2 regions of the Paenibacillus sp. FSL R7-0302 genome follow, and region 2 is predicted to be linked to the other one. Evidence: predicted binding sites of a transcription regulator. Region 2 holds the regulator's gene; the other holds the start of a gene.
What was found. The regulator NrdR, encoded in region 2, represses ribonucleotide reductase genes. The targets are predictions, from matches to a motif close to AACACNATATATNGTGTT.
Positions count from the first base shown of each region.

Region 1 (11,502 bases), 3.2 Mb from region 2:
GAAAAGCAGCATTATAGCAGGCTTGCGGACTCCATTGCTCTTATTCACTGTTACTCACCCGATTAAAACGCATTCATACTACAATAAGGGCCTTGCAGTCCGTAAACGTGGTCAAATGTATCAAATCGAGAAAATAAAAGCTTCACAGTCCGCAAGTGACATAGATAACAGCCCAGTTGGAGGAACCCCTGCCTTCACAGGAATTCCTCCATCGACCGAATGGAACATATCATGATTAGCAAACTATTCCAGCACTCATCCTCCTCCTGTACTCTAAGCTACTCAATTTTCTACTGTAGAGGCATCAATCTTTTCACCGTATTCCTCATACCACCAGTCATTGAACCATTGATCGCCCGACTTCATATCAACCTCTGTACTCCGTTGCTCTCCATTAACTTCGTAGTGGACTATGGTTGCAGGATCTTTAGAATCAACAGTAAGCTCTCCATAATGGATTTTGGAGACTACTTCTACATTTTCTGTGGTGATCTCACCCGAAAGTACCTGTGCATTGCCTGTTGCAATATCATACAGCTTATTATGCTGTGTATAACCGCCCCTTCCATCTTCCGTGTAATAAACAACCAGCAGCTCTGCCTTTTCGGAATTAAGGGCCATAAAAGACTTATAGACTTTATACGATTCATCTAAGGTTAGTAATTCTCGGGGAACAGGAATCTTACCCTCTCCTGCCTGTCTGACATCCATCACATACAGCTTGGCCCCTGACCTTTTCTGATTCTCTCCAATTTTATAGCTGCTGCTGGAAAACAAAAGATAATCTCCCGCTCCGAATAAACTTCCCAGCGACAAATAGGACTGTGCACCTCCTGCATACAAAGGAAATACATACAACCGCTGTGCTGAATCCGCAGATAGCTCTGCATGCCCTTTAGGAGTCAAATAAAGAGTATATGGCTCTGTATTGTGTGTGTATTTAGACTTGAGATAGTCAACCATTGGCGGCGGAGGCGACCAGACGATACCGGCGGAAGTCTCAACAGCCATTGCAGCACTCTTATTACGGTCTAGCGGAAGGGGCATATAATACTTAAGCCCGCCTAGTTCAAACTCTGCCGAGATCATGTATAGACCCAGGCCTTGCGGAGACGCCGAAGGAGACGCCGACGGCATCACCACAGCCGCTCCCGAGCCAGGCTTAAAGACCGCTGCCAGCCTCCCTGCCGGATCGAGGCCGGACCCTGGGCCAAACGGCCAGATCAGCGTGACGAGCAGCAGGACGGCTGCCAGTCCGCCGAAGGCGGCCATACGGCTGAAGCGGCGGCGTAGTCCGATTATGCCCGGTGATCCTTCTGCCGCAGCCTCTTCAATCCGCGCCATGAGCTGTGGTGTGAATCCTGGCTCTGCAAGCGGGCTCCGCCCGGCTTGCCTGTACCAGTCCTTCTCCCCGCTCATCACCTTCACTTGCTCCTTCTCTTGTCTCGTCTTCACAGGTCTTCCTCCTTTATCGCCGTTCTCACTTTCTCTCTGGCCCGTCCGAGCCTGGATTTGACCGTCCCCTGCGCGATCCCGAGCAGCGCGGACATCTCAGCAACCGGAAGATCCTGCTGGATATCCAGCACCAGCACCTCTCTGTACTTGTCCGGCAGGGCCATAATAATCTCCCAGATCCGGTTGGCGTATTGATTGCCGATGGCCTCTTGTTCTGCGGACAGGGTGCCTCCATGATCCTGATAGCTGCCCAGCGGAGTGAACCTCCGCCAGAAGCTGTTGCGCCGTAAGCTGAACGCGGTGTTGCGCGTGATGGTCAGCAGCCAGGTTTTCAGGGTGGCCTGTCCCCGGTACTTGCCGATGCTCTTGTAGGCCTTCAGGAATACCTCCTGGCTGATGTCGCTGGCCTGCTCCCGGCTGCGGGTTAAGACAAAAGCATAATTCCATACGTCCTGGCCGTAGGTCTCCATCATCTCGCGAAGCGATACCGATGAGGCACAGGTCATGCTATACGTTAGTTCTTTACTCTGCATGTTCTCTCCCCTCTCACCTAATAAGACTCCTGCCGGCGGATATGGTTCCCTGTTATTGTAAAACTGAATATGCGGATTGCACTTTCTGCAATAGAATTGCCGATATTTGCCGTTAATCTCCATTCTATTGTATTTTCTGCATTAGAATTTGAAGAATCTGCTCAATTAGCCGCTGTTAGCTGAAATCAGGTGTACAAAAGAGTCAATTTCATAATTCAATTTGTTAAATAGCAAGATTAGGCCAAAATCTAAGGTCACATTTTTAAAAAATCAGGCGATTTGCTGGGAATTCCTCAACTGCTGGTTCAATTTGTCTAACGCAAACTTACTCAAATTGTACGCGAGCGTACTGAGCTGGAAATCGACACTTGCCCGGACACCGCGGTGGCGTGTGCGCTTCATCCCGAAATACTCTTTGAGATAGGCAAACACACGCTCCACGGCCGTACGCTTCTTGTACAGTGTTGTAAAACTTTCGCTCCCTCTGGCGGGATAGGTGTGTAAACGCAAATCCGTTTGGATTCGAATTTTAAACACTTTTTGGCATTCGGTACCGGAAAGCGCACAGCCTTTGCATTCACTAGGCCGGGTGTACTTCAGGGTCTCATATTTGGCATCAAAACTGTCGTAACGGTACGCATGCCCTTGAGCGCACACCGGCGTGTAATCGAGATTCATTCCCGCAGGCGGGTCTTTGTGGTGAATCAGGGAAATCGCAGGATAGGCGCCGAGCGAATGAATCAACTGGTAGATCGCCGCGCAATCGTACCCCTTGTCGCCCAAGATATGCTTGACCTTTAGCATCGGAAACTTCAGGAGCAGGCCTTTGAGAAGGACGACCGCCATACGCTGGTCATTCGGATTGGCCGAACTAAAGAGGCCGCTGAGGATATACTGGCTGTCCGTGTCGACCAGCAGATTCGCCTTGAACCCGTAATAGCTGGTCATTCGGCCCTTCGTATTTTTCTTGTCACAACGCGCAGCATGCCGGGGCAACGCGGTCAGTAGTTCATCGTACGGGTACGGCAACATCGCTTCAATGGTTTTCTGGAACGGTCCGAGACTTTGTTCATAGGCTTCCATTTCCTCGCGCCGACGTTCCTTTTCCGCCTGGGATGGACGGCCGGGCTTGCTATATCTGGGTTTCTTCAGCGGCTCGTTCGCCACCTTAGGCTCAGGCTCGGGATGTTCGAGCTGAATTTGCTCGGCCACCGAAGCTTCGCCTTTCTTTTGCCCCCGGCGAGCCGCACGACGCTTGGAGGCCGATTCGCTAAATTGGCAATCCCAAGCCTCGACCATGGATGAATCCACAGCCAGATGGGTTCCGCTCACAAAGCCTTCTTCTAGGGCAGACGTGACTAGGCGATCCTGAAGTTGTTCCAGCATTCCCGTTTGCTCCAGCGCATGAATCAAACGGGAATAGGAGGCCTGACTTGGAATGTTATCCGAGCCGGTGAACCGGCACTGGACTCGAAATTCGTTGCTATGATTCAGTCGCCGGACCAGGGCAGAGACAAACTCGATGTTCTCCATTTTTGCAATCAGCAGCGAGTAGATCATGGCAGGTACATTTAATTTTTCAGGCCGTCCGCGATGGTTCTTTTTCCCTAGTGCGAACAGAACTGGAGCTAAATGTAAGTGTTCAAAGATTTGGCTGTATTTATCTTCTGGACTCATTTGGAGCAATTCCTCGAAGGAAAACAGTTCTTCTTGTCGAATAGAATAGATGGGGATTACCTCTTTTCTTCTCGGGTGTTGGTTTCGTCGCCTATAACTTCGAGAATTTGGGGAGGTACTCCTTTTTCTATGCTCAAAAAAACCAGGTATAGCAAGGGTTTTGAATTATGAAATTGTCTCCAAAATACAACAGATCTCAACTCTTCCCGAATTTAAGGAGCATCTAATGTACGAAGTGCAATGAAATCCAGATCCCCCGAAGGCTAAACGCTTTCAAAAATCACAGCCGTTTCCCCTTCCCGGGAGCCCTGTCTGCACCATTCCACAGCCCCGCAAATTGCTTAAAAAAAATACTAATTAATTATAAGAGAATAGAATGCAGGCGGGGCGTGGGATTGGCGGTTTTAAGCTCTGTTTTGAGGGGCCGCAGAGGTCTGTCTGTCTCTTGACTTTTCAATATATGGTATATAAAATGATTAAGCATTACTAAATATAGTGTATATAAGAGCAAAGCCCATAAATCTAGTGATTTCGCCCAAGTTCATTTGTCAAGTAGAAAGAGCTGTAGAATGGGCAACATGTTATAGGAGGTTAGGAGCCATGTTGATTGCTTACGATTCCAAGACCGGCAACGTCAGAAGATTCATTAATAAACTGAAGCTTCCGGCGGTTCAAATCGAAGAGCATATGACGATCGACGAGCCTTACGTGCTTGTTACATACACCACCGGATTTGGACAGATTCCAGCGAAGGTGTCAACATTCCTTGAACGAAACCATTCCAGGCTCAAAGGCATCGCCGCGAGCGGCAACAAAAACTGGGGTGAGCTATACGCGCACAGCGCAGACTTAATTGCACAGCGTTACAACGTACCGGTGGTCGGCAAGTTTGAATTGTCGGGAACCTTCGGGGATGTACAGCGCATAAAACAGGAGGTGGACCGGGTTGCGGCATATTGAATTGAACAACATGTTGATGAAGAGAGACGAAAGCGGCTTTTTCCAATTGGATAAGGACCAGGAAGCAGTAGCCGAGTTCATGCAGGATGTGGAGCGGCGTAGCCTGACCTTCACGGATACGAAAGCCAAGATTGATTATATGATTGCCAATGACTACTACGAGGACCTGTACGACCGCTACTCCGCTGCTGAGATGGAGGATGTCTACCGGATCGCCCATGAATATAATTTCCGCTTCCCTTCCTATATGGCGGCTTCCAAGTTCTATACCGACTATGCCGTCAAAAGCAATGACCGTAAGCAGTACCTGGAGCATTATCCGGACCGCGTAGCGGTAGTGGCTCTGCATCTGGGACGGGGTAACGTAGAGACTGCCCGTACACTGGCCCGCTCGATGATGGAACAGCGCCTGCAGCCGGCGACACCAACCTTCCTCAATGCCGGTAAAAGCCGCCGCGGCGAGATGGTCTCCTGCTTCCTGCTGGAAATGGACGACTCGCTCAATTCGATCAACTATGTGCTGAACACCTGCATGCAGCTGTCGAAAATCGGGGGCGGCGTTGCGGTCAATCTGTCCAAGCTGCGTTCGCGCGGCGAGACGATTAAAGGTGTCGAGGATGCGGCCAAAGGCATCATGCCTGTCCTGAAGCTCATGGAAGACGGCTTCTCCTATGCGGACCAGATGGGCCAGCGTAAGGGTTCGGGTGCGGCTTATTATAATATTTTTGGCTGGGATGTACTGGAGTTCCTGGACAGCAAGAAGATTAACGCCGACGAACGGACACGCCTGAAGACGTTGTCTATCGGCCTGATCGTGCCTAACCGCTTCTACAAGCTCGCACAGGATAATCAGCCGCTGCATGTGTTCGCTCCTTACACGGTCTACCAGGCGTACGGTACGCATCTGGATGACATGGATCTGGACGTAATGTATGATACCCTGCTTGCCGATCCGCGCGTGAAGAAAAGAATCGCCATGAGTGCACGCGACATGCTGACCAAGATCGCCATGATCCAGCTTGAATCGGGCTATCCGTATATTATGAACAAGAGTAATGCCAATAACGCCCATGCCCTGCGTAATGTGGGCCAGATCAAGATGTCCAACCTGTGCACCGAGATTTTCCAATTGCAGGAGACTTCAGAGATTAACGACTACGGTCAGCAGGACGAGATCCGCCGCGATATCAGCTGCAACCTGGCTTCCCTCAACATTGTGAACGTGATGGAGCACGGCAAGATTCGTGAATCCGTACATGAGGGCATGCTGGCACTGACGGCTGTCAGCGATATGACAACTGTCTCCAACGCTCCAGGCGTGGCTAAGGCGAACAAAGAAATGCACTCCGTGGGCCTGGGCGTAATGAACCTGCACGGGTATTTTGCCAAGAACAAGGTGGCTTATGAGAGTGAGCAGGCCCGTGATTTCGCACGCACCTTCTTCATGACCATGAACTATCATTCGATTGAGAAAAGCATGGAGATTGCCGCCGAGACAGGTGAGACCTTCTATGGCTTCGAGCAGTCCGACTACGCCAGCGGCGTGTATTTCGACCGTTATATAACTACAGACTACCGTCCGGTTACGGCAAAAGCGCAGGAGCTGTTCGAGGGGATCTACATTCCTACTACAGAGGATTGGAAAGAGCTGCGTGACAAGGTGATGAAGCACGGCCTGTACCATGCCTACCGTCTGGCGATTGCGCCGACCGCAAGCATCTCGTACATCCAGAATGCGACCTCCAGCGTCATGCCGATTGTAGAGCAGATCGAGACCCGCACGTATGCCAACTCGACCACCTACTATCCGATGCCTTACCTGCGTCCGGACAATGTGTTCTATTATAAATCCGCCTACCAGATGGACCAGTTCAAGGTGATTGATCTGATTGCGGAGATTCAGCCTCATATCGACCAGGGTATTTCAACAGTCCTGCATGTGAACAGTGATGTCACAACCCGTGAGCTGGCCCGTTCTTACCTGTATGCGGCGCACAAAGGGCTGAAATCCCTGTACTACACCCGGACCAACAAATTGTCTGTCGAGGAATGCCTGGCCTGCTCCATCTAAGAGGAGCACAGGTACAGAAAGGGAGAAGATACGATTATGAGCGCAATCCAAGCCGTGAACTGGAACCGTCCCGACGACGATTTCTCGCTGATGTTCTGGAATCAGAATATTATGCAGTTCTGGACCGATGATGAAATACCACTATCCGATGACAAAATGTCCTGGCTCACGCTAAGCGAGATCGAGAAGGACTCTTATATGAAGGTGCTGGGCGGACTGACCCTGCTCGATACGATTCAGGGCGGCGTGGGGATGCCGCAGATTATGGAGCATGTGGACGGCTTGCAGCGCAAGGCGGTCCTTGGCTTCATGGGCATGATGGAGCAGATTCATGCGAAGTCGTACAGCAGCATTTTCACCACACTGGCTTCGACTGAACAGATTGACGGGATTTTCCGCTGGGTGGAGGACAATACGTTCCTGCAGTTCAAGGCGGAGACGATCTCGGAGTATTATCAAAAGATTGAGACGAAGAAAGACCTCTATCTGGCGATGTCCGCCTCGGTCCTGCTGGAGAGCTACCTGTTCTACAGCGGCTTCTTCTACCCGCTCTATCTGGCCGGTCAGGGCAAAATGACCTGCAGCGGCGAGATCATCGACCTGATCCTGCGCGATGAGAGCATCCACGGCGTCTATGTCGGCGTGCTGGCCCAGGAGATTTTTGAGGAGCTGTCCGAAGAAGACCAGAGCGATGTCTACGAGACCCTAGTCGGCCTGCTGCGTCTGCTCCATGCGAACGAAGAACAGTACACCGAGCAGATCTACGCGCCGATCGGTCTGGTAGAGGAAGTGAAGACCTTCCTGCGCTACAATGCCAATAAGGCGATGATGAACCTCGGCCATGATCCGCTGTTCGATGAGGAAGAGATTAACCCGATCGTCCAGAACGGAATCAGCACCCACACGAAGCAGCATGACTTCTTTTCGAAGAAGGGGAACGGGTATGTGCGGGCGATGAATGTGGAGCCTTTGCGGGATGAGGATTTTAATTTTTGAGTGGGTAGATTGAACTTGCAGTATCTTTATCTTGGGATAGTCATGACTCCAGAGAATGTTTGGACTTCCGGCCGCTGTTGTATACAGATTTCCTTGATTTAACCGCTGTTCGCGATAGAAATCCGTATACAAAGGCGGACGCTACCGCTCCTACAGTTCCAAAATTCCCTTCCGCCATTCATCCCTTAATTTGTATATTACAAGTTCAATCTATTGGATGGTATGTAGAATGAGCACCCGGCAGCTTGGACAAGCTGCCGGGGCTTTTTTGTGAATACATTGCCGATCCCCGCAAAGATCCTGAGTAAACATCGAAACCCAAGCTTCACTTTTCACTGAAACGGTACCGTCCCGAAAAGGAAGACAAAGCCGGTTCTACTTATGAGACCATATTGTTACTGGGACGTAGGAGTAGGAGTAGGAGTGGCTATTTTACAAGAAAGAGGTGTAACGGGATGGCGATACATATTCAGGAGTACGGAGACCCGGATGGGGCTTGTCTGATGGTCTTCCTGCATGGCGGCGGGGTGAGCGGGTGGATGTGGGAGAAGCAGGTGGCGGCGTTCGCCGGGTATCATTGTCTGGTCCCGGACCTGCCGGGGCACGGGTTCAGCCGGGAGGATACGGCGTTCACGATCCGCAGCAGTGCGGAGGAGCTTCTATTCCTCATTGAGGAGCGGGCTCAGGGACGAAAGATCGTTGTCACCGGCTTCTCGCTGGGCGCACAGGTATTGGTTCAGATGCTGGGGATAAGACCGGAGCTGATCGATTATGCCATCATCAACAGCGCGTTAGTGCGGCCGATTCCCTCCGCCAGCAGGCTGATCGGGCCGGCGGTCAGACTCTCTTTTCCGCTGATTAAGTACAGATGGTTCGCGAAGCTACAGGCTAAGACGCTCTATCTGGGCGAGGAGTACCTGGAACGGTATGTTCATGAGAGCCGGCAGATGGGGCTGAAGACGCTGATCCGGGTGCTGGAAGAGAATATGTCGTTCCGCATTCCAGCCGGGTTCAGTGAGGCCACAGGCAAGATACTGGTTACTGTAGGTGAACGTGAGAAATCTGTCATGAAGCAATCCGCCCGGGACCTTGTAGCTGTGAATCCCCGCTGCATGGGCGTGGTGATTCCCCGGATGGGACATGGCCTCTCTCTGGCGAAGCCGGAGCTGTTCAATAAACTGGTCGAGGCCTGGATTCAGGGCGGGGAGCTGCCCGGGGAATGCAGAAGAATCTGATTCCCTCAGGCGCGAAATGACGCTAGTTCAGATCCTCCCTGATTTTGTAGCGGACAGCAAGATAGCTTAGTATTAGAATCGCTGCAACCGCTACTCCGAATGTATGAATCAGGTCAGCCGTGCTGCCTAGATCCTTGACCCGTACGAGCGTGTTGATCAGCAGATATTGCGTCAGATGAGTGCCTGTGAACTGATTCTCCAGCGCCCCCAGTACCAGCCCGATCACATTCAAAGCCAGAACGAAGCCGGCGCTCAAGCTGATGAGCAGGTTCTTAGTCATCATAGCAATGCAGAGAACAAGCAGTGAGAACGCCCAGTGCAGCAGGAATTGGCTGGCCAGCAGGGTAATGAGCATGCCCAGATCTCCCATATCTGTCTGGTCAAAGAGCAGCCTTCTCCCGATCCCATCCGCAATTAACAGCGTCAGGAACAGCATGGCCACGAATAGGGCGAGAATCGCCATTTTGGAGAAGACGGAGTGGATTCTTGCCTGTCTCATAGAGATATAATTCTTGTGGAAGCCGGAATTCCATTCGCTCATATAGAAATAGATCGTGAACACGGCGATATAGATCAGCATCCAGGAAGGCGGCTGTGAAATCGTGTACTGGATGAAGTCTATCTCCGTTAAATTTCCGATCTGAACACCGCCTTCCTCCACAGGCTGCGCGTATTGCTTCATCATATAGATGCCGAAGATCTGAAAGGCACAGAACAAAAGCAGCAGCAAGTACATAATCTTGTTCCGTGTGAAGCGGTACAGGTCCATCCGCAAGAGGTTAATCATGGCGTTCACCTGCACTCTCCGTGCGTTCCAGGAAATACTGCTCCAGGCTCTGCTTATGTCTTGAGATGGAATCTACCATTATCCCATGCTGCGCCAGTTCCTGGACGATCTGCCGGATGCGGATATGCTCGTCGTATACATATATCGTACGGCTGTCCACCACTTTATATTGTGTAATCTTCAGCTCGCGCTCCAGCACCGGGAGAGCCTCCCGGGCTTCCTCCACGCTAATCTCGATCCGTTCCTCACAACGCTGCTGTAATTCTTCCTTGGAGATGACCTCGGCGAATTCCCCCTGATGGATAATGGCATACTTGGTGGCGATTTTGGAGAGTTCCTCCAGAATGTGGCTGGAGATCAGAATCGTCAGACCCGCTGCGTTCAGCTCCAGGATGAGCTCCCTGATCTCTACAATCCCCTGCGGATCAAGCCCGTTAATCGGCTCATCCAGAATCAGCACATCGGGACTTCCAAGCAAGGCCACCGCGATCCCCAGCCGCTGCTTCATGCCCATGGAATAGCTTTTGACTTTGGCGGTATTCTTAGGGTCCAGTCCTACGAGCCTCAGCAATTTCTCTATCGTGGTAACCCTGTCACTTAGACCATATGCGATGGCGAGCAGCTTCAGGTTCTCATAGGCCGAGATGTTCGGATATAACCCGGGCTGCTCAATCAGTACCCCCATCCGCTCGAAAAAAGACTGGTCTCCCGCCGCCGCACGGTTGAAAAAATGCAGCTCTCCCGAGGTTGGATACACGTGTCCGCTGATCATTTTGAGCAGGGTCGATTTGCCCGCCCCGTTCTTACCGATGATGCCGACAATCTCTCCTCTGTAGATTTTGAGATTGGCATTCCGTACTGCCGCTTTCGATCGGTACATCTTGGTCAGTCCGCATAGTTCAATGATGCAATCTGTCATGTCTGCCACCTCCTTACCCTAAGTTAACAGGATGAAGACTAATAGTTCGCCAACAAAAGGTTAAGAAAGTTCAAAGTTCATCATGGACTCAGCCGGAAGCCGATGCCCCAGACCGTATCGATATAGGCTTCGCTGTCGTGCGCTTTGATTTTATTGCGGATATTGCTGACATGTACCGTTATCGTCTTGTCTTCGCCCAGATAGATCTCCTCCCAGGCCAACTCATAGAGATCCTGCTTCGTGAACACGCGGGTAGGATTCTTGACCAGCAACTCGACAATTCTGAATTCCTGGCGGGTCAGTGAAAGCTCAGTTCCATGAATCCTGACACTGTAGGCCGTGCAGTCCAGCGCCAGATTTTTATGCCTGAACTCCTTCACCGGCTCACCGGCAGCCGTCCGCTGGATATGGACATGGATGCGGGCAATCAGCTCCTCCAGCTCAAAGGGCTTGGTCACATAATCGTCAGCGCCCAGCGTGAACAGATCCAGCTTATGATCCAACTGATCCTTTGCCGAGAGGACAATTACCGGAATCCGGGACTTCAACTCCTCACGCAAACGGTGCATGAACCCTTCGCCGGACAATCCGGGCAGCATCAGGTCTAAGACAATGAGGTGGTACTCCTGCTCTGCCAGATTCAGCATCCCTTCACTGCCTGAATAGGCCCGGGTACACTGAAAGCCTGCGGCGGTAAGCCCGTCATGCAGAATTGCGTTAATATGCTCGTCATCCTCAACGATGAGAATTCTTTTGCGGTGCCCGTTATCCTTGAGATGGGTACTCATGGCTATGCTCTTTCCCCCTTTTTGAGAATCCGATTAATATACTGAAGGTATCCGCTGTACACCCGGCCTCTGCATGCCCGT
Region 1 covers NZ_JBBOWB010000001.1:979,156-990,657, reverse strand. The annotation lists gene MKY96_RS04270 (hypothetical protein) at 283-1,455, opposite strand; gene MKY96_RS04265 (RNA polymerase sigma factor) at 1,452-1,988, opposite strand; gene MKY96_RS04260 (transposase) at 2,259-3,665, opposite strand; gene nrdI (class Ib ribonucleoside-diphosphate reductase assembly flavoprotein NrdI) at 4,266-4,625, shown strand; gene nrdE (class 1b ribonucleoside-diphosphate reductase subunit alpha) at 4,612-6,696, shown strand; gene nrdF (class 1b ribonucleoside-diphosphate reductase subunit beta) at 6,733-7,692, shown strand; gene MKY96_RS04240 (alpha/beta fold hydrolase) at 8,148-8,927, shown strand; gene MKY96_RS04235 (ABC transporter permease) at 8,950-9,714, opposite strand; gene MKY96_RS04230 (ABC transporter ATP-binding protein) at 9,707-10,633, opposite strand; gene MKY96_RS04225 (response regulator transcription factor) at 10,714-11,421, opposite strand; gene MKY96_RS04220 (sensor histidine kinase) at 11,399-11,502, opposite strand, start outside.
Region 1: a site for NrdR is predicted at 4,148-4,165, ahead of nrdI (class Ib ribonucleoside-diphosphate reductase assembly flavoprotein NrdI). Genes of this name have one in related genera too.

Region 2 (11,502 bases):
GACAGTAATATGCGCCGCTCCGCCAAAGCGGTTAACTTCGGCATTGTGTACGGCATCAGCGATTACGGGCTGTCTCAGAACCTGAACATTCCGCGTAAGGAAGCGGCCCGGTTCATTGAGCAGTATTTCGAGGTGTTCCAAGGTGTGCGCCGTTACATGGATGATATCGTAGTCGAGGCCCGTAAGCAGGGGTATGTGACTACTCTGCTGGAACGCCGCCGTTATCTGCCGGAGATCAATGCGAAGAACTTCAATCTGCGGTCCTTCGCAGAACGTACGGCGATGAATACGCCGATTCAGGGAACCGCTGCGGATATTATCAAGCTGGCCATGGTTCATATGGACAAGGCGCTGCATGAGCGCGGCCTGAAGAGCCGGATGCTGCTCCAGGTACACGATGAGTTAGTGTTTGAGGTGCCGGAGGAGGAGCTGGAAGAGATGAAGCAGCTGCTGCCTGAGGTGATGGCCGGAGCGCTGCAGCTGTCTGTTCCGCTGAAGGCAGAGGTAAGTTATGGCAGCAACTGGTACGAAGCGAAATAGGCTCCCCGCACATGGCAGATATCCGGTATAATGGAGTGGAGGTGAGCCATGATGCCGGAATTGCCGGAAGTCGAAACAGTCAGAAGAACACTTAATGAGTTAATTACAGGTAAGCAGATAGAGCATGTCACCGTCCGGTTGCCGCGGATTATTCAGCGCCCGGATGATATTCAGGCCTTTGCCCATATGCTGGCTGGTCATAGTGTGGTTACAGTTGAACGCAGAGGCAAGTTCCTGAGGTTCGTCTTTGACGGGCTGGTGATGGTCTCCCATCTGCGGATGGAGGGCCGTTACGGGATGTACCGTGAGGGCGAGCTGCTGGACAAGCATACGCATGTTATTTTCCATTTCACAGATGGGACGGAGCTGCGTTATACGGATGTGCGCCAATTCGGAACGATGCATCTGTTCCAGCCGGGAGAGGATCTGCAGCTGAAGCCGCTGAACAAGCTGGGGCAGGAGCCGCTGGATGCCGATTTCACGCTGGAGCGGTTCAAGGAGATTGTCTCGAAGCGGAGCACCAAGATCAAGCCGCTGCTGCTCAATCAGGAATATATAGTAGGTATCGGCAATATTTATGTAGATGAGTCCCTGCACCGTGCAGGCATCCACCCGGAGGAGACCGCGAAATCCCTCACGGAGGATCAGTTGGCCAGACTGCACCATGCTATCGTCGCAACGCTGACGGAAGCGGTGAATGCCGGAGGCTCCTCGGTGAAGTCGTATGTCAACGGCCAGGGGGAGAGCGGGAGCTACCAGGATCAGCACAAGATCTACGGACGCAAGGATCAGCCGTGTGCCACCTGCGGCACGCTGATTGAGAAGAGCGTGGTCGGCGGACGGGGGACGCATTATTGTCCCAGCTGCCAGCCGGTACCTCTGTTGATTCTGTGATTTTTTAAGTGACAGCGCTGTGTTTCCGGCCCGTTTCCGGGCTGAGTTATAACTGTTATGTATAAAGGCAGGCACTTCCTGCCCGTCCCGCCCATATAATGTGTGAAGATTGCTGATTATGGCGAAACGGAGCTCCGGCTTGGATACTTAATCCACCGGCTCCGGTTCTTCACGGGAGGGATTGCGGGTGCTTAGCCCATTGTTGTCACTATTGCTGCTTGCATTTGCGCTTAGTCTGGATGGATTTGGTGTAGGCATTACATATGGACTGCGTAAAATGAAAATTCCCCTGCTCTCCATTATCATTATCTCGCTCTGTTCAGGGGTCGTCATTTATGGTTCTATGCAGGTCGGCGTGCTGCTGGCCAAGGTAGTCTCCCCGAATGCCGCTTCCAGTGTCGGAGCGGTTATTCTCGTCTTAATGGGCTGCTGGTCCCTGTTCCAGATGCTGACGCAGAAGGAGAAGGAGCAGGAAGAGCCTGCGCCGGCAGCCGATAAAGGCTATTCGGGGCAGGAGACCAGGCAGGAGACGGCTGCTGCCGCACAACTTGCTGAGACAGAGCTGAAGCCGGCCGTATTCTCGCTGGAGCTTCGCCATCTGGGCGTGGTTATACAGATTCTACGCACGCCATCTTCTGCGGATATGGATGCCTCGGGGAGCATCTCCTCCATGGAAGCCATGATTCTGGGGATCGCGTTGTCGCTGGATGCCTTCGGAGCCGGTCTTGGTGCAGCATTGCTCGGATTCAGCCCGTGGTCCACCTCGCTGATGATCGCTGTATTCAGCGGGACCTTTCTGCTGATGGGGATGAAGACAGGACTGAGATTATCAGGCAGCTACTGGATGAAGCATGCGGCTGCGCTGCCCGCGATATTATTAATTGTAATGGGTATAATGAAGTTATTATGAGGTGAGTACATGATTATAGGCTTAACCGGAGGCATCGCTTCGGGAAAAAGCACCGTGTCTGCACTGTTTGTCCGTAAGGGAGCTGCGCTGGTGGATGCTGATGTCATCGCCCGAGAGGTGATGCTCCCCGGACACCCGGTGCTGGCGGCAGCGGTGGAGGCTTTTGGAGACCGCATCCTGCTGCCTGACGGTTCGCTGGACCGGGCAGGTCTTGGCGAGATTGTCTTCCGGGACCCGGAGGCGCTTAAGACACTGAATAACCTGACCCATCCGGCAATCCGCAGGGAGATCAAGGACAGGATGTATGCGCTTGAACAGGAGAATCCGCAACGTCTCGTCATTGTGGACATTCCGCTGCTCTACGAATCAGAGCTGGATTCCTTGTTTGATCAGATTATTGTGGTCTATGTTCCGAGGAGGGTGCAGTTAGCCCGCCTCATGGAGCGCAGCGGAATGAAGCTGGAACAGGCGGAGGACCGGCTGAGGTCCCAGATGGATATTGAACTGAAGCGCAGGAAAGCAACATTTGTGATCGACAATAGCGGTGATCTGGAGTCTGCAGAGCTTCAGGTTGCCCGGCTGTGGGACAGGCTGGGCCTGATATGATGAAGTGGCTGCGTAAAAAAAGAGTTCTGCTGCTGCTGTTCATCGGCTTCACCGCGATCCTGTTTCTTGGCTCCAACTGGATGTCATGGTTTTATCCTATTCATTATAAAGCAGAGATCCGCCAGCACAGCCAGACGTATGAGATGGACCCGTTCCTGGTGGCGTCCATCATCCGTGTGGAGACCAATTATAAGACCGGCCGCGAATCCAAAAAAGGCGCACTGGGGCTCATGCAGCTCATGCCGGATACCGCCAAGTGGGCGCTCGAAAAGGCCAAGCTCCCCGACGTGTCGCTGGAGCGGCTGAAGCAAGAGCCCTCCTCCAATATTGAACTGGGCACCTGGTATTTGTCTTCGCTGTCCAAGCAGTTCGACGGCAACCGTATAGCGGTCATAGCTGCCTATAATGCCGGGCCCGGTAAGGTGCAGAGCTGGTTGGATGAAGGGCAATGGGACGGAACAGAAGCCTCTGTGAAGGACATTCCGTTCGGTGAGACGCGTCACTACGTGCAGCGTGTAATTTATTATTATGATCAATATACTGAGCTCTATAGTGAGTTCTAGGGTGCTTGTTACTTCTGCTGCTGTTATGTAAAAAGAAGCATCAAACGGCCGGAGGCCGTTCGATACTTCTTAGGCAAGCTTATGTCGCGCTTAGCAGGTTATTATTTGTACTGACCTGCCAACTGCTGCTCAGCCAGGGTTACAAGACGTTTAGTGATGTAACCACCGATCGAACCGTTTTCGTAAGAAGTTTTATTGCCTTGGTATCCGTCTGGGGAGAGGGTGATACCTAGTTCCTGGGCAACTTCATATTTCAGTTGTTCCAAGGCACCGCGTGAGTTTGGAGCTACCAGGTTATTGGAGTTGTTATTTTGGCTCATTGCTGTTCACCTCCTATCGGTTGGTAACTGTATTATGTGCCGGACATGTCAGATTCATAACAACAAATAAACGGTGTTTTCTGGAAATTAAATGATGCCCGCATAGCCCTTGTGTATCAAGGGGCGGGGCCTGACCATTCTAATGATGAGGAAGTGAAGAAGCTTATGAAATGTCCTTACTGCGACCACACCAACACCAAAGTCCTGGACTCGCGCCCGGCCAATGAGAATAAGTCCATCCGCCGCAGGCGGGAATGCGAGCTGTGCAGCCGCCGTTTCACCACCTTCGAGATGATTGAAGAGACCCCCCTGATTGTGATCAAAAAAGGCGGCAGCCGTGAAGAGTTCAGCCGTGACAAAATCCTCCGTGGCCTGATCCGTGCCTGCGAGAAGCGTCCGGTTCCTGTTGAGCGCCTGGAGGTCATCGTATCCGAGGTGGAGAAAAGCCTGCGCGGCATCGCCCTCGCCGAGATCGAGAGCCGCCAGATCGGCGAGCTGGTCATGGAGCAGCTCTACCCTGTAGATGAGGTAGCCTACGTCCGCTTCGCGTCCGTGTACCGTCAGTTCAAGGACATTAACATGTTCATGAAGGAACTGAAGGGACTGCTGTCCAAGAACACGGAGGAGCTGGACGGGTTGTAGGTGGAGGGAGTAGAGGGGTTTGATTGGGGTAGCGGGGCTGGCTCTGGGGTTATAGGGCCAGTTCCCGGGTAGGGCGTTTGTCCTCAAAAATAATTTCGAAAAAGTGTTGACACTGAAAGCAGATTTCTGTATTATATAGAAGTCGCCTACGAAACACATTGATGAATAAGCGGCTTGAGCTTATCTCTAAGATTAGATTTTAGAATACATAATGTAATTCTAAATTGGCAAAATTGTAAAAATATGGGGCCATAGCTCAGCTGGGAGAGCGCATCGCTGGCAGCGATGAGGTCAGGGGTTCGATCCCCCTTGGCTCCACCAATTTCATACGGACTCTTAGCTCAGTTGGTAGAGCAGTAGACTCTTAATCTATTTGTCCAGGGTTCGAGCCCCTGAGAGTCCATCACATGAAGAACGGCAGAGATGTCGTTCTTTTGCTATGCATCCACAACCTTCAACAACTAGAGAGCATATTTTTCCTGATATCTATATACTTTGATTCTAGGCGATATAACACCAACTTTCTTTTTTTATTTAATGTCTGCATGTTATACTACCCTTAAACCCTCATAGGAGGCTGAAATAAGACATGTCTGTGCCAAAAAGAATGGATAAACAAACGGCTCGCGAGTTACGTTCGATTCTAGAAAAAATGAATATCACCCAGAGTAAAGTTAAAATAAATCTTGATAATGACACCATCGAAGTTGAAGATGATTATTCAATTGACGATATCCTTGAATCCGCAGGTATGCTGACCCCTAACGAAGCAAAAGAACTGTCCGATGAGGTTCGGAGAATGCGTGAAGAAGAGTGGAATTGATAAAAGGTTATTTAATTGATACCAACATTGCTATCGCATTTTTGGCAGGGGAACCTGACGCCATGTCTTTTGCCCGTCAAGCCAAAGAAGATAAAATGAATATCTATTTTTCAGTCATTACCGAATGTGAAGTATTCAGCGGCCTAAGCACTGAATTACGTTTGAAGGGAATTAAATTATTTAATTCGCGGAGATGTCTGGATGTTACCTCGCTAATTGCACAAAAAGCTGGGGATTTAAGAAGAAAACAGCGTGAGAAAGGGCGAAAACTTAAAACGCCTGATGCTTTAATTATCGCAACTGCAACAGAGTATCATCTTGGATTAGTTTCACGTGATCATGATATGAGCTTTGTTGGTGATGAGTTTGGTATTCCCCTTATTAATCTTTAAGGTGCTTGAACCAACGAGATATCTGAGAGCTTCATCAGAAGTATTATAACTTATGGCAAACCGAAAGGATTGTTAATGATGAGAAGTGCTAAGGGAGCCGAAAACTTTCCATATAGTGCAAGTACCATTTGTTATTTTGAAGTGGGTGGAGGTGGTGATGTATCGCAGGTTTATCATAAGAATAAGTCAGATAGACTAAAGATTCTGGAGATATATAATAGGGTTTCGAGCAAAGAAACAACATTATATGCTGTGTGGCCCGGTAAATATAGTAGTGATTTGTTTATCATTGATGACCTTGATGCTTTTGCAAAGGCATTCGATTTGATTTAACCGGTGCGTGGACGGTCTACCCGGAGGATTGCAATATCTGCAAAGGCATCGCTGTAGGATCTTGCGGCAGTTACGAATACCCCCAAACATAAGCTGCTCCTCTTATTCGATTATGGCGATGAGTGGAGAATGATTGTTCAATATCTGGGAGAGACAGAAGTGAAGCCGGGACAAAAGCTGCCTTTGATTACGGAGATCGAGGGAGAGGCACCGGATCAACATGGAGATTTTGATGATGATGAAGACGAAGAGGATGAAGAGGCATAACTGGATATAAGATCCAGATCGGACAGGTATTAAAATCACGGGTGCGGTAGCCGGAGAAATGATGGAGGAATTAATCCGCGTTATCCGGAACATTCCGAGCCTTTTTTTATTTACACACCAATTTACAAACCGACGGTCGGTATGTATAATCAACAGTAATCATATTCTAATTTAATCTAATCTAAACTATGCAAGGCAGAAGAGGAGAATAGCGATGAAGAACGCAGACCGGCGGGAGCAGACGATCCGGCAGCTGCTGGAGGCTACCAAGCAGCTGCTGCGGGATAAGAGCTGTCATGCCATCACTTTGAAGGATATTATGGAGCAATCGCAATTGTCGAAGGGGGCTATATTTCATTACGTGAAGAGTAAGGATGAGATTTTTGCCTGGGTGCTGGAGGAGCGGCTTGACGCTGTGAATAATCGTTTTGAGGAGGAGGTGGCAGGCAGTCCGGATAAAGCTTTTGACGGGCCGATGCTGGCCATTGCCAGAAGTCTGGCTGGTCTTGAGGACAGCCATGAAGCGACCAACAAGGTGCTCCTATATCTGCTGGGCAAGGAGAATGAACCGGCGGTAGCGGAGGTACTTGAGCATTTTCATGAGCGGTCGGTGTCAGTCTCCAGACAGTGGATTATCACGGGGCAAAAGTACGGCGTGATCAAAGACAGCGTTAATCCTGATGAGACGGCGGAGCTGTTCGTCCTGCTGTCGCTGGGTCTGCGGGTACGCACCTCCATGCGCGCCTCTTCCGAGTCCCTGTCAGCGAAAGAGGTAGCCGGCTTTATGGCGGGTATCCTGAAGAATTAATGGTGAAGGAGGAGTATACAATGGTTCCTTTTATCGCGCTTATCGCATCCTTTTTGCTGTTCCGGGGGATGGGTCTCCTGGGCTTGACATATTGGAATGACTGGCAAACCGCCCTTCAGTGGGCCGTAGCCATTATGCTGCTTCTGGGTGCTTCGGCTCACTGGGGACGGCGGCGGGCTGATCTGGTGAGAATGGTACCACCCCTTTTTCCAAGGAAGGAATGGATTGTGACGGTTACCGGAATGCTGGAGATCGCCGGGGCTATTGGATTATTGCTGCCAGCTGTTTCCTTGGCCGCTGCCGTGTGCCTGATTGTGCTGCTGATTGCCATGCTCCCCGCCAATATCTATGCAGCACGCACTCAGTTGACGATTGGCGGCAAGCCGGTTCCGAAATTACCAGTCCGCATAGGGATTCAGCTCGTTTTTATCACTGCAGTGCTGCTCGCATCCCCGTTACTCTACCTGCCTTAATCGTGGACAGGACTCCAGCTCCTCTTTTACAAATTGCATTAAAAGCTTCTTGGATGAGGAATGATACTCAACATTGCGTGATTGCAGCAGACCTACGGGAATGGCGGCGTTCTTCAGCTCAACATGAAGTCTTACGACATTCGGCGGTAACGGCGTAGATTCGAGGACGGCTCCGATAGAAGGGATTTGCCGGACGAAGCCCGCAATGGCGGAGATTTGACTTACTGTATGCAGAAAAGGAGTGTCGGTGTACCGGGAGAAATGCTTCGCTAATTGGGAATGATATAGACAGGTAGCTCCCCCGGCAATGATTGGATAACCAAGCAATTCCTCGAAAGTGATCTCATCTTTTGCGGCCAAAGTGTGGTTGTTCCCTGCGATAAAAGATATCCGCTCCTGATACAAGGGTTCGAAGTGATACGAAGATAGGTCAACAGGCTCTCCACAGATGGCAAAATCCAATTGATTCTGAAGCAGTGCATGCGAGAGCGAAGCGGTGTTACCGATCACAAAATGGCAGGATACATTAGGCTTATGCTCCATGAAGCGAAGAAGCGACTTTGGCAGTACATGCTCCGTCAACATTTCCAGCCCGCCGATACTAAGCGTACCGATCTCTTCTTTTTGCAGAGCCTTGGCCTGACCCGCAACATAGGTCCAATGCCGAATCAGACTATCGATCTCAGCGGCAAATATCCGCCCCGAAGCTGTAAGCTCAGAGTCCCAGCCCCGTTTGAACAGCTTGATGCCCAGTTCCTTCTCCAGACGTTGAACCTGATTGGTGATTGTGGACTGCGCGTAGTTCAGTTTGGCGGCGGCTTTAGAGAAGTTTCCTTCTTGCAGGATAGTTTGAAATGTAGTTAGTTCTTTTAGGTCCATTAGCAGATATCTCCATCGGATAAATTGAATTATTATATCATTTAATTCAATTATACAGAATAAGAGGCGGAGAGTACAATGAAGTTACACCAGTAAAGGAGTGAAGTGACATGCCTTTTGTCAGAGTCAGTTACTTGGAGAACAAATATGATGACCAACAGCTGCCCATCATTAGCCGTGAAATTATGAGTGCTCTCGTGGAGCATTTTAACGTGCCGCCAGATGATTTCTTTCAGGTATTTCATGCCCATAAAGCTAGCGGATTTTATTACAGTCCGAATTACTTAAACATAGAGCGGAGTGATGGGTTGCTCTTTATTCAAATTACGCTGAAATCCGGGAGAAGCAAGGAGCAGAAAAAGGGCTTTTACAGCAAGTTGGCCGAAATGTTGTCGAGCACCCTGGGCATCAGGAAAGAAGACGTCTTCGTCGTACTGGTCGATACAGAATTCGAGGATTGGACGTTTGGCAATGGCATCGCTCAGATGATTGAATGAATGATCCTTGAAGGAAATGGAGGTTTTGGAATGAAGCATCGGAAAATTGCATCGAATGCCCATGAGGCCTTCGGAGATATTGCTCCTTCGTTCGCGCGTTATTCGGAGGAGGTGCTCTTCGGGGAGGTATGGAGAAGGGAACAGTTATCGCTTCGGGAACGCAGTCTCCTGACGATATCGGCCCTGGTTGCCGGCGGGCTTACCGAACAGTTACCCTTTCATATCCGTCTGGCCCTGGACAACGGTCTATCCGAGGAAGAATTGATCGAGGCCATGACTCATCTCGCCTTTTATGCAGGCTGGCCGCGTGCCGCATCGGCGATACTGGTTGCCAAGGGGATTTTCGAGGAGATATAACCACAATTGCGCATGTGAGCGAAAGCTCCGTGCGCTTTTTTTGGTTTAGACAATTTTTTTGATAAGTGGTTAGAAAATCGCTGTTTTTTCATTTTTTTTAGAGCTATACCCCAATTAGGTCCTGGTGAATCGGTTTTTGTCGAGAATTGTTAAGAGTTTGTTTAGAGCTGTCTGCTAGAATGGAGCCCAGATATGAAATTTCTAAGGGGGCAGGTGCTACACTCCAGCAGAATTTGCAATATAGCACAGGATGAATGAACAAGGGGGAGCGATACATTGTTTAAGGGTAAGGGATTGAAAAAATATTTCTCGTTGTTACTCGTGATCAGCTTAGTTTGGACCGGAGCCTTTCCGGTATATGCGGGTTCGACAGACAATGGTGCGGCAAGCTGGTTGTCTCTCGATACGGCGCCAGGCGGAATTACATTAAATGCAGTAGCAATAGGCACCGGTACAGTAATGGTGGGCAATGGAGGAGAAATTGGTGCATTAAGCAGCTCCATGACCTGGACAGACCGCGAATCAGGTGTGACCGAGAATTTGAACGATATTATCCATACGGGTACAGATGGCGAATATGTTGCAGTCGGTGACAATGGGATAGTCCTAACGTCACCAGATGGCGTGTCCTGGACACCCTCCGATGGATCCTTCGGTATGAACTGGAATGGAGTCAGTTACGGCGATGAAACATTAGTTCTAGTTGGCGATTCAGGATTTATCATGATAAAAAATGATAACGATCCTGACTGGTATATAGTATCCTCAGACACTACTGAGAATCTGAACGCTGTGGCTTACGGCAACGGTACGTTTGTAGCAGTGGGCGATAACGGTACGGTGGTAATTTCCGAGGATGGACTTGAGTGGACCCCGGTAACACGTAAAACTACCGAAAATTTAAAGGGCATCAGCTTCGGCGGTGGCATGTTCATGGCTGTCGGGGCGTCGGGAACCATTATTATCTCTCCGGAAAGTAAAAAAGGCGTTGAGCAGACCCTGGATTCTAAAGTGAATCTGAACGGAGTGGCTTCCGGGAACGGGGTATTTATGGCCGCAGGAGACGGCGGTAAGGTTTTCTCTACTAGTGATATGGGGCAGAATTGGAAGCCTGAAAATACAGGTGTGACTACAACCCTTAATGGAATCGCATTTAATCAGAACCATAACCGCTTTATCGCTGTGGGTATAACTGGTGGGATCATTGAGTCCAATGCCGTTCCAAACATTCCGCGGGTGCTCAGTCTGACTCCGGGAAATGATGATACCGATGTAGCAGTAGATGCAAACCTGGAGCTGATGTTTAATCAGCCGGTGACGGCAGCCACTGGAGACGACTTTAATATTAAAATATTCAAGGCTGCGGATCTGTCCGCTCCGGTTGAAATCATCCCGGCGGATGACACCAGCAGAGTAACGGTAAATCCAGCTACCAATACTGTAACGGTTAATCCGGGTAAGAATTTCGATCAAGGTACGAAATATGCCGTAACAATTGACGCGGATGTTTTCACTAATGGTGGAAGCGGCAATGCAGCGATCGCAGCGGGTGATTGGAGCTTCACGACACTAGCTGGACCAGGAGATGAGACCGCTCCAACCGTTATCGATTATTCTCCTGTGCCAGGGGCGACAGGGGTTGATATTGAATCGAATCTGACGCTTACGTTCGATGAGCCTGTGACGAAGGATAGCGGCAACATTCTGATTTACAAAAGTACGGATGAAGTTAATCCGGTAGAAGTCATTCAGCTTGATGATGTTGCAGTTCTTGATAAGGTGGTAACGATTGATCCTTATGCAAAACTGGAATATGGTACAACCTACTATGTAATCATTAGTGACGGAGCTTTCAAAGATCTGGCAGAAAACTCTAACTCTTATACGGGTATCTCGGATAAGGACACTTGGAGCTTCACAACCGCCGAAGCGCCTGATACAACACCGCCGGTGGCAAGCGGGTTTACTCCTGAGAATGGAGCAAAGAATGTAGAGATTGGCACTAACCTGAGCTTTATTTTCAACGAGGATGTACAGAGATCGGAAGGCAATATTAAAATTTACAACAGCACGAACAGCAGTGCTCCACCGGTCACGATTCCTGCCGATTCTATGCAAGTCATTATTGACGCCAACGTAGTAACGATCAATCTGGAGGCTGACCTTGATTACAGTACAACCTACTATGTACAGATTGA
Region 2 covers NZ_JBBOWB010000001.1:4,226,819-4,238,320, reverse strand. The annotation lists gene polA (DNA polymerase I) at 1-540, shown strand, start outside; gene mutM (DNA-formamidopyrimidine glycosylase) at 592-1,434, shown strand; gene MKY96_RS18435 (manganese efflux pump) at 1,622-2,344, shown strand; gene coaE (dephospho-CoA kinase) at 2,354-2,950, shown strand; gene MKY96_RS18425 (lytic transglycosylase domain-containing protein) at 2,950-3,513, shown strand; gene MKY96_RS18420 (alpha/beta-type small acid-soluble spore protein) at 3,615-3,833, opposite strand; gene nrdR (transcriptional regulator NrdR) at 3,999-4,475, shown strand; tRNA gene MKY96_RS18410 (tRNA-Ala) at 4,721-4,796, shown strand; tRNA gene MKY96_RS18405 (tRNA-Lys) at 4,806-4,878, shown strand; gene MKY96_RS18400 (hypothetical protein) at 5,065-5,298, shown strand; gene MKY96_RS18395 (PIN domain-containing protein) at 5,289-5,690, shown strand; gene MKY96_RS18390 (hypothetical protein) at 5,769-6,023, shown strand; gene MKY96_RS18385 (hypothetical protein) at 6,153-6,290, shown strand; gene MKY96_RS18380 (TetR/AcrR family transcriptional regulator) at 6,505-7,098, shown strand; gene MKY96_RS18375 (DoxX family protein) at 7,119-7,571, shown strand; gene MKY96_RS18370 (LysR family transcriptional regulator) at 7,554-8,450, opposite strand; gene MKY96_RS18365 (tautomerase family protein) at 8,561-8,947, shown strand; gene MKY96_RS18360 (carboxymuconolactone decarboxylase family protein) at 8,978-9,304, shown strand; gene MKY96_RS18355 (Ig-like domain-containing protein) at 9,626-11,502, shown strand, end outside.